DNA from 2 places in the Glaciecola punicea genome. Region 1 is predicted to be linked to the other one. Evidence: predicted binding sites of a transcription regulator. Region 1 holds the regulator's gene; the other holds the start of a gene.
The links. Region 1 encodes ArgR, which controls arginine synthesis, uptake and breakdown. Its sites were predicted from a motif close to ANTGAATANNTATTCANT; they were not measured.

Region 2: a site for ArgR is predicted at 4,004-4,021, ahead of gltB (glutamate synthase large subunit). Genes of this name have one in related genera too.

The regions. Positions count from the first base shown of each region.
Region 1 is NZ_LZXY01000011.1:52,481-57,918, reverse strand. Features, by position in the region: gene ppc (phosphoenolpyruvate carboxylase) at 1-559, shown strand, start outside; gene BAE46_RS12180 (RNA methyltransferase) at 603-1,118, shown strand; gene mdh (malate dehydrogenase) at 1,229-2,167, opposite strand; gene argR (transcriptional regulator ArgR) at 2,349-2,813, shown strand; gene rsmI (16S rRNA (cytidine(1402)-2'-O)-methyltransferase) at 2,830-3,672, opposite strand; gene BAE46_RS12160 (penicillin-binding protein activator) at 3,809-5,438, shown strand, end outside.
Region 2 is NZ_LZXY01000009.1:41,267-46,704, forward strand. Features, by position in the region: gene gltB (glutamate synthase large subunit) at 1-3,838, opposite strand, end outside; gene arcB (aerobic respiration two-component sensor histidine kinase ArcB) at 4,429-5,438, shown strand, end outside.

The DNA of each region.
Region 1 (5,438 bases):
GGCCAAGCGTAACCCGCACGGAGGCATTGAAAGCTTGCGTGCAATCCCGTGGATATTTGCATGGGCACAAACACGCTTGGTATTGCCTTCGTGGTTAGGCGTAATGCGCGCAATAGATGAAGTGAATCAGGGCGACAATGCCCCCATTGTGCAAGACATGATAGATCAGTGGCCGTTTTTTGCATCACGCTTATCTATGCTCGACATGGTTTTTCAAAAAGCAGATCCTAAGGTGAGTGAAGCTTACGACAAACGCCTCGTGCCCGATGAGCTTTTGCACTTTGGTGCAGCTTTGCGCGAAGAACTGGTGCAGTCGATGCAAAGCTTGCTAAAAATGACGGGCCATGAACACATGATGGAAGATGATCCAAATGCCAGAAACTCAATGCAAATAAGGGCTGGATATTTACAGCCACTGCACTACGTGCAAATTGAGCTACTAGATAGAATTCGAAAAGCGAAATCCTCTAAGTTTGAAGACAACGACGTAGTGGTCCTTGAACGCGCGATGATGGTAGCGATTACTGGTATTGCGGTTGGTATGCGCAACACGGGTTAATTACTGGCTAATGGTGATGATAATATTAAAGAAGCGATGTTAGATGAAAAACGACAATAACCACGTTAGCATTGGTTTACTTAACCCTAAATCAGCCAGTAATGTGGCGGTTATTTTGCGCGCTGCCGGGTGTTTTGGGGTGTCTTCTATTTTTTATACTGGCTCTCGATATACTCACGCCAAAGCTTTTCACGAAGATACGAAGAAGATCCGCAATTTAATTCCTAGCACTGCGGTAGACGATTTACTGTCTGCTTTACCTCAAGGCGCCACTCCTGTAGTAATTGAACTAGTAGAAGGTGCCACTCCTCTACCCGCATTTGTTCACCCTAAAAATGCCTACTATATATTTGGTCCCGAAGACGGATCGGTCCCCCAGCATATTGTTAACGCATGTGAGCATGTAGTGTATATTCCCACGAAAACCAGTATGAATTTAGCCGTGACGGCCAATGTAGTGCTGTATGACCGCTTGGCAAAATCTGACTATGAAAAGGGAGATGACTTAATTAGACAGAGCAGAGATGTTAATAACAACGTGAAGGTAACACGTGCTTGAACATATTAATTGAATAAAAAAACCAGCCTGATGACACACAAGGCTGTTTTTTTTGTGGTGTAAGCGCTACCTAAGTAGCGCAGACTTTCGCACTAAGAACATTTAAGCATTTAGCTATTAACGTAATCAACGCCCATTTTAATGTCGTTGCGGAGTCCATCAAGCATTTCTTCTTTGGCTTTTTGTTCAAAGGCGCTTAATTCACCGTAGGGTAAAATTTCTTCAACGCCGTGCTTACCTAAACGAACAGGATGCGCGAAAAAGGCCGCATCTTCAGAACCGTCTACCTGTACATATGTATATTCTATAACGTCCTTACCCTGCATGGCCGCCACGAGTGACAAACAAAAGCGCGCTGCAGCCTGACCCATAGATAAGGTAGCTGAGCCACCACCGGCTTTAGCCGTTACCACTTCAGTACCCGCGTTTTGAATACGCGGCGTTAGGCTAGCTACTTCTTCATCGGTAAAGGTAATGCCTTTAACCTGAGACAATAAAGGTAAAATAGTGGTACCAGAGTGACCGCCAATAACCGGCACATGCACATCGGAGGTACTTTTGCCTTTAAGCTCTGCGATGAAGGTTTCTGAACGAATAACATCAAGCGTAGTAATACCAAACAGCTTGTTCTTGTTGTAAACACCCTTTGCTTTTAGCGTTTCAGCGGCAATAGCTACCGTGGTGTTAACAGGGTTAGTAATAACGCCTATACATGCATCTGGGCAGTTGTCTGCACAGGCTTCTATTAGATTTTTAACTATCCCTGCATTGATGTTGAACAGATCAGAACGATCCATGCCTGGCTTTCTAGGAACGCCTGCAGGGATCAGCACAATGTCGCAGCCTGTTAATGCTGTCGCTAGATCATCTTTACCAAATCCAGTTACTTTGACGTCGGTGGGTATATGGCTTAAATCCACTGCAACACCGGGAACTACCGGCGCAACATCATATAATGATAATTCAGAGCCTGCAGGCAATTGTATTTTTAACAATAGTGACAAGGCCTGACCAATTCCACCTGCGGCGCCTAATACGGCTACTTTCATAGAGATATCTCCAGTTAACTAGGTTGATAAAAAGAACGCGAAGATTAGCCGAAATGCTCACAAAGCTCAATGATACTATGGTATCAAATATCAAAATAAACATTTTTACCGCAAAAATTGCTTATATAGTGGGCTTATTGCAAGATATACGCATTCTACATGTCGAGCTATGTTATTGCCTATGAGCACCAGTAAACAAGATGTACTGATAAAAGCCTTCCGCGAAATTTTAAAAACTGAGAGCTATGGATCACAAGGCGAGATTGTACTGGCCCTAAAAAAACTGGGTTTTGATAATATTAGTCAGTCAAAAGTGTCGCGAATGTTAAGCAAGTTCGGCGCAGTGCGAACTCGAGATGCGCGTGGTGATATGGTTTATTGTCTGCCGCCTGAACTGGGCATGCCCACCGCAAAAAGCCCGTTAAAGCAGCTAGTGTTAGATATTGTGCATAACAACGTAATGGTGATTATTCGCACCAGCCCTGGGGCCGCTCAGTTAATCGCACGTTTACTCGATTCATTGAGCCATACCGATGGCGTATTGGGCACCATTGCAGGCGATGACACTATTTTTATAGCACCTGCCGACATTACTAAAATTGAAGAGCTTAGGCAGCGTGTGCAAGACTTATTTGATAGTGTTTAAGCACACAAAGCCTGCTTTATGTCTGCATGTTTTTCAAAGAAAGTGCATATTGGTAAAGCGATTTTTTGTTCAATTTATAATGCTCGCTAACCACCGCTGCCGCCGATTTAGGCGGCAGCAAGGCTATGAGCTGGTGCATAAGATCTTTTGCCTGCACGGGAAGCTCTTCTTGCGCTATCGCTTTACAATAAATCATTAGCACAAACTCTCCTTTTTGATGCGCATCCTCTTGGTTTAACCACGCTAGAACATCCTTTGCATTGCCACTTATATACCTTTCAAAACGTTTACTCAGCTCTTTTGCAAGCACAATTTGATGATTATCAGGCAGCACTTGTGCACATACTTCTATGGTGTCTTTAACCCGACGTGGTGCTTCATAAAAGATGCAGGTCATGTGCGCAAGACTAGCAAACTTGAGCGACTGCGCTTTGGCTTTTTGTTTAACGGGCAAAAACCCTAAGTACATAAAGCGGTCGGTCGGCAAGCCTGAGGCACTTAGCGCGGTAATAAGCGCGCAAGGTCCAGGTAAAGCTATTACGTTTATGTCAAGGGAGCGACACGTACTAACTAAGGTGTAGCCTGGATCGCTAATAAGTGGTGTGCCAGCGTCACTAATAAGCGCTATTTTTTCTCCCGCTTGCAGTTTTTTGACTAATAGTTGAGTGCGCTGATCCTCGTTATGATCGTGTAAGCTAATTGAACGCGTTTTAATCAAAAAATGTTGCAGTAAATGGCCAGAATGGCGCGTATCTTCCGCGGCAATTAGGTCGACTTCATTCAAAATATCGATAGCCCGGTTAGACATATCACCAAGGTTGCCAATAGGCGTAGGCACAATATACAAAATACCAGTCACGTTCTTCACTTATAAATAAAAAAACTAATACGCCTAGTTTACACAAACTTAAGTACAGTTTGCATGAATTCAGCTAGATATTTTTATTAAGCCAAGTAGACTAGCGAAGTCAACCTTTATTATCTTTGGGATACTCGTGAACTTACGCACACTTTTTGTCACTTGCAGCATTTCGTTTTTCTTAATTGGCTGCGGTGTTGCACCAAACCAAAAGCCAATATCTGAGCCTGAAAAAAAGCCGCCCTTTGACACTGATATGAGCGGACAAGAACAAAAAGCTTTGGAAAATATTGAGGCGCGTTACGCAAACAGCAAAGATATAAATGAGCGCAATTTATCCTTGCTTATATTAGCGAATAATTACAAAAGCGCGGATGACTGTCGCGCAGTTAGTATTGTTATTAAGCACACACAGGGTAGTCTTAATAATTCCCAGCACGTGGCTATAAGTAATTTATTGAAAGCAGAATGCGCCCTAGACTCGATTGGTAACACAAGCGATTCAATTAATAAACAGCCTTTACTTAGCCTTGTCATTAAATGGTTAGAAACAGTAAACGAAAATGGCATAAATAGCGCAAAGGTGCCCCTTAGCGCATCTTTAAACACTATAGACTTTGCCACTAGAGCGCAAATTGCTTCTGCTCGTCTGCTTGCGCAAAATAAGCAATACGCAAGCGCCTTGCATCAACTTTTAAATGCAAATATTATCGATAATTTAGTGGATCACCCTAAGCTTCGGACCCATTTTTACAATAAAGCGTGGGAATGGTTTTCATTGCTTGACCAAGACGCGCGAGCGCAACTTGCGGCAACATATCCAACGCTTAGCGAATATATTGTGTTTCTCAACATTGTAGAAGATGCCAGCCTAGACGATAACGCTCGTCAAGCGTCGATAAAACAATGGTTATCTACTCGTACGAACTTGATGATAGTAAGTAATTTACCAACACAAATACAACAGTATTTAAGCATCGAGCATCGCCAAAACCAGAACATAGCAGTATTGTTGCCGTTAAGCGGGCGTTTATCGGCACAAGGAGAAGCCATACAGCAGGGAATACTGAGTGCTTACTATCACAAATTAGCCTCTGCTAAGAAAAGTAAACGTGTGATTCAATCCACAATTGAATTTATCGATACGGGTTCACTAAACACTTTAAATACTGATATTACTGCAGAGTCTTTAGTGCCCTACGACACCATTATTGGTCCGCTCTTACGCAGCCATATCGACGAAATTAATGCGCTTAATTTAGTTCCCCAACGACAGCTAGTGCTTAACCAAACCCAGCCACGCACAAAAGACGGGGAAGGTCTTTTGGCGGCGTTTTCACTCTCACCTGAAGAAGAAGCACAGCAGATCGTGGCGCTAATGCGCACACGTACTATACGCAACCCTGTGGTCATAGACGACGGTTCTGCAACAGCTAAACGCATGAACAATGCCTTCATTGCGGCTTGGAAGGCAACTGGCGAGTTAAGTAAAAACGGCCAAGTACAAGCACTACAACAAATTAGTTATACAGACAATAACAGTATGCGGGTAGGTATTACCTCAGCGCTTGACGTATTGCAAAGTCAAAGGCGCATTAAGCAACTTTCCAACTTGCATCAAGAACGTGTACACAGCGTTACTAGAAACAGAAGAGACGTAGACGCATTTGTAGTATTCGCTCGTCCAAATGATTTAGAGCTTATAAATCCTATTATAGAGAGCAGTATTAGCCTATTTACCAATGAACAAATTCCGGTATTTGCTG
Region 2 (5,438 bases), on a different contig from region 1:
CAAAACTTTGTCCAACAGTGCCGGTTAAGGTTATTTTTATCGGCGAGTCAGTCATGCCTAAATTGCCGTAGCGCTGAGCGATAAGCCCGCTTAAGGTAGCACCCACAGAGCGATCGGTATTACGCACTTTGTAGGACAATGATTTGGGTTTTTTAGCCACTACTGCGCCCTCGCAGTCAGTCACTATGCGTTGATTCAACTCACCTTTATCAATGGGATCGTTGGTTACCTCAGAGCAAAACAGCTGAGTATGAGAACCCGCGGATGGTTTTTCAAGCAAAGGCGATAAGTCGAGTTTACTTTGTTTGGCGGTTTGGCCTTCAAGTAACTCTAGCAAATCGGTGCGGCCTACCAAATCTTGAAAATGTCGAACGCCAATACTGGCCATAATTTCTCTGACTTCTTGCGCTATGAAGATAAAGTAGTTCATGACCATTTCGGGCAAACCAATGAAGTAATTTTCACGCAGCCCAGCGTCTTGTGTCGCTACCCCTGTTGCGCAGTTGTTTAAGTGACATAGGCGTAAATATTTACAGCCAAGAGCTACCATGGGCCCAGTGCCAAAGCCAAAACTTTCAGCGCCCAGCATGCCGGCTTTTACCACATCAAGTCCAGTTTTCAGACCGCCGTCGGTCTGCAGACGTACTTTGTGGCGCAAACCATTTTCCACCAGTGCCTGCTGAGTTTCTGCAAGGCCCAACTCAAATGGACTACCGGCATATTTAACCGATGATAATGGACTTGCGCCTGTGCCGCCATCGTAACCAGATATCGTGATTAAATCGGCATACGCTTTAGCTACACCGGTGGCAATGGTGCCTACGCCGGGTTCAGACACCAATTTAACCGATATTAAGGCGCTTGGATTAATTTGTTTTAAATCGAAAATAAGCTGCGCTAAATCTTCAATTGAATAAATATCATGGTGGGGTGGCGGTGATATGAGGGTAACCCCCGGCACGGAATAGCGCAATTCAGCAATATATTCATTGACCTTACCACCGGGTAGCTGACCGCCCTCGCCAGGTTTGGCGCCTTGGGCAACTTTAATCTGAATAACGTTAGCGTTCATCAAATAATGTGGCGTTACCCCAAAACGGCCTGAAGCAACCTGCTTAATCTTAGAGTTTTTCTCGGTATTGAAGCGTTTTGGATCTTCGCCACCCTCGCCAGAATTTGACTGCCCACCTAAGCGATTCATTGCAATGGCTAACGCTTCATGTGCTTCTGGGCTTAACGAGCCCATAGACATTGCTGCAGTATCAAAGCGCGGAAATAATTGTTCGTTTGGCTCTACTTCACTAATATCTATAGCGGTGCCGGCTCTAATACCCAATAAATCGCGTAAATGACTAGGATTGCGATCATTCACTAGGCTAGAAAAAACCTTATAATCTTCATACTTACCGCTCTTCACGGCGGTTTGTAGTGATTTAACAACGTCAGGGTTGTAGGCGTGAAATTCGCCGCCGTGAACATATTTCAACAAGCCACCATGCGACATGCTCTTGCGCGCTAACCATGCAATTCTAGATACGTTAATTAAGTCTTGTTCAAAATCTTCAAATCCTGCACCTTGGATCCGACTTGGCACGCCAAGGAAACACAAATCTACTACCGCTTTGTTAATGCCGACCGCTTCAAAAAGTTTCGAGGAGCGGTAGCTGGCGATGGTACTTATGCCCATTTTAGACATGATTTTATACAAGCCCTTGTTAATCCCTTTACGATAGTTTTTAAGGGCATCTAAAGGTGTCATATCTAAATCATTTTTTTCTACCATTTGTTCTATTGTTTCATAAGCAAGATAGGGATAAATGGCGGTTGCGCCCAAACCAATTAAGACCGCAAAATGGTGTGGATCACGCGCCGATCCTGTTTCTACAACAATATTAGCGTCGCAGCGTAACTGTTCATTTATTAAGCGCCTTTGAACTGCGCCCACCGCCATAGCAGCAGGAATAGGCAAGGTGTCTTTAGCTATTTTGCGATCGGATAAAATTACAAAGGCTGCGTTTCTATTTCTAACGGCGTCCACTACTTCGTCACACAGGCGTCTAATGGCTTTTTCTAGGCCTTCTTCAGTTTTGTAATTAATATTAATTGTTTCGTTGTAATAATATTCTTTGTCAAAGTTGCGTAACTGTTTTAAATCGGTGTAGACCAACACCGGCGATTCAAACAAGACCCTATGTGCATGGCCGCTGGTTTCATTAAATACGTTTTGTTCGCGGCCAATGCAGGTGGCCAACGACATTACGTGATTTTCACGCAGTGAATCGATAGGCGGATTAGTGACTTGCGCAAACTGCTGCCTAAAGTAATCATATAATGTGCGATGTTTCGATGACATAACCGCCATGGGCGTATCGTCGCCCATTGAGCCTGTGGCTTCCTGGCCGTCTTTTGCTAATACTTTTATTACTTGGTTTATTTCTTCATAGCTATAGTTAAAAAGCTTATGCAAGGTCGACATTTCATAGTCATCGTAAGCACGTTTGCCAATTAAACTGGCATCGCAACCTTCAAGGGGTATTAGCTTTGATATATGTGATTCTAGCCATTGAGCATAGGGGTGCTGCGATTTTAACTCGTCATCAATTTCATTTGAACGCCAAATTTTACCCGTCTGGGTGTCAACTGCCAACATTTCGCCGGGGCCTACGCGGCCTTTTTCAATCACATCATGTTCGCTGTAGTCCCAAATACCCACTTCAGAGGCAAGCGTGATAAAGCCATTTTTGGTGATGACGTAGCGTGCCGGGCGTAAGCCGTTTCTATCAAGGTTACAGGCGACATGGCGTCCGTCAGTTAGCACAATACCCGCGGGGCCATCCCAGGGTTCCATGTGCATAGAATTAAACTCATAGAACGCGCGTAAGTCTGGATCCATGGTTTTGTTATTTTGATATGCTGGCGGTACTAATAAACGCATAGCCCTAAATAAATCCATGCCCCCAGCTAAAAATAGCTCTAACATGTTGTCTAGTGAGCTGCTGTCAGAGCCTTTTAAATTGACAAAAGGCGCCGCTTGCATAAGGTCAGGAATAAGCGGGGTGGCAAACTTACTTGTTCTAGCATACGCCCAGTCTCGGTTACCCTTAATAGTATTTATTTCACCGTTGTGCGCAAGGTATCTAAACGGTTGTGCTAGTGGCCATTGCGGTAAGGTATTCGTTGAAAATCGCTGGTGAAATACACATATGGCTGATTTTAGCTCGGTGTTTGCCAAATCTAAGTAGAATCTAGGCAAATCTTTAGGCATAACTAAGCCTTTATAGATGGTTACCGATGTGGATAAACTCGCGACATAAAAATTTCCGTCATCGGCAATTCGCTTTTCTGTGCGTCTGCGCGCCATATATAAACGACGCTCAACATCAGCTACCGACCAGCCACTAGGGGCATTTATGAAAACTTGTTCAATCTGAGGAACGCCTGTTTTGGCTAAATCGCCCAGTACGCTGTGGTTAACGGGTACTAGGCGCCAGCCAAGTACACTTAGCATTTCTTTTTCTAATTCTTCTGTGAGAATTAACCGTGATGTCTGCGCTTTTATCGGATCTTGCGATAAAAAAACCATGCCTACCGAATAGTTTTTATTTAAAGTCCAGCAGTGGTCACTGGCGACTTTTCTAAAAAATGAATCGGGTTTTTGTAATAGTAAACCACAGCCATCGCCTGTTTTACCATCGGCAGCCACACCGCCTCGGTGCTGCATACGAGCAAGGCCTTCAATGGCAGTGGCGACTAATACATGACTAGCCTTACCTTGTGTGTGCGCAATTAAGCCAAATCCACAGTTGTCTTTTGAATCAGACGAATGATACAAACCCATACATTACTCCTTCGCGCGCCGCAATAATTGGCCACGCTGGTTGTGCCCTACTTTTTAATGAAACCCAGTCAACCTAGTAATGGTTCGGACCATATTTTGAATTTTTTAAGCCGATTTTTTATTGTACTTGTTCGACATCGTTAGCGTTTGAGGATACTGTTGTATACCGAATTTTTATTCATTTCGCTAAGCAGGAGCCTGAACTTACCTATTTACGCGCTATAAATCAATTACCTTGCATCATATTATTAATAATCAATATGTAAACTTAAGCTAAATTGTTGTTTTAAAATAATAAATAATTATTTGGATGATTCTGCACTAAGGTCGTTTTTTGACAAGTAAGGTAAATGAAGTGTAAATTTTAGTTGAATTTGCAACTTTAATTCAACTTAAGGTGAAGAGAAATACATCTTTAGCGCATAAATATGTTTTATAAGCGTAATCTTAAGTAAAGTGAGACGTGCACTAAAAACAGACGTTTAGTTATTCGACTATTCCCCACTTCAATTTCTTGGTAGCATGCCAGCATCCAAAATTAATTTATGCTGTGTCATCACGGCGGTGCCTTGCTAAGGTTTAATAACACTATGTTCTCAAAATTATCGAGCGATTTATGGGCGATCAAAGTATCTCAAATGGTCAAAAATTTGGGAACGGTCAAAGTCAGCGTGTTGTTCGTTTTATTCACACTTTGTTTCACTATCTTAGGCTCATACTTGGTTCGCTTAGTGCTTGGCAGCGAGATCCACACGAACGATTTTTTAAGCGCAATTGTATTGACCCTTGTTGGCGCGCCATGCTTGTTATTATTCTTTGGGAAATTAATTACACAATTAGAGCACTCTCGAATCAATTTAGAAGAAGCAGTTAGTCAGTTAGAACGCTTGCGTCGTCATGACGTTATTTTAAACAGAGAACTCCAAAATAATATTCGCCAGTTGAACTATGAAATTGAGCAGCGCAAAAAAATTCAACTGGAGCGTGAAGCGTTGTTTAGAAAACTGGAACAAGAAATAAAAGAAAAGTCTGAGCAGGAGCTTGAAGCCCGCAGGCTATCGACTCTTACTCGCTCTATCATTGATGCTTCGCCAGACCTTATATACTACCGCAATGAAGAGGGTCGCTTTGAAGGTTGTAACAAAGTAGCTGAAGACTTAACCGGAAAGTCTCAAGAAGAGCTCATGGGGCTTACGCCCCATCAGGTATACGACGTTGACCTTGCTAGACAAGTGGCAGCTTCTGACCAAGAGGTCTTAGAAACCAACGCGCCTATTACCGAAGAGCTATGGCTGAAATTTGCAGATGATCGTCGCCGATATTTTGAAATGCGCAAGGTGCCATTTTTTGATCATAATGGAAAACGTCTGGGTTTACTTGCCTTTGGTCGAGACATGACAGAGCGCAAACAGTCCCAGCTTGCGATTGAACAAGCAAGTAAAGATAAAACAAGGTTTATAGCGACCATTTCACACGAATTGCGTACGCCACTAAATGGCATTGTTGGCCTGTCTCGTATGTTGCGCGACACTAAATTAGACGCTGAACAATTTGAATGGGTAAGTACTATTTACGCAAGCGCCATTACCTTAGGCAACAT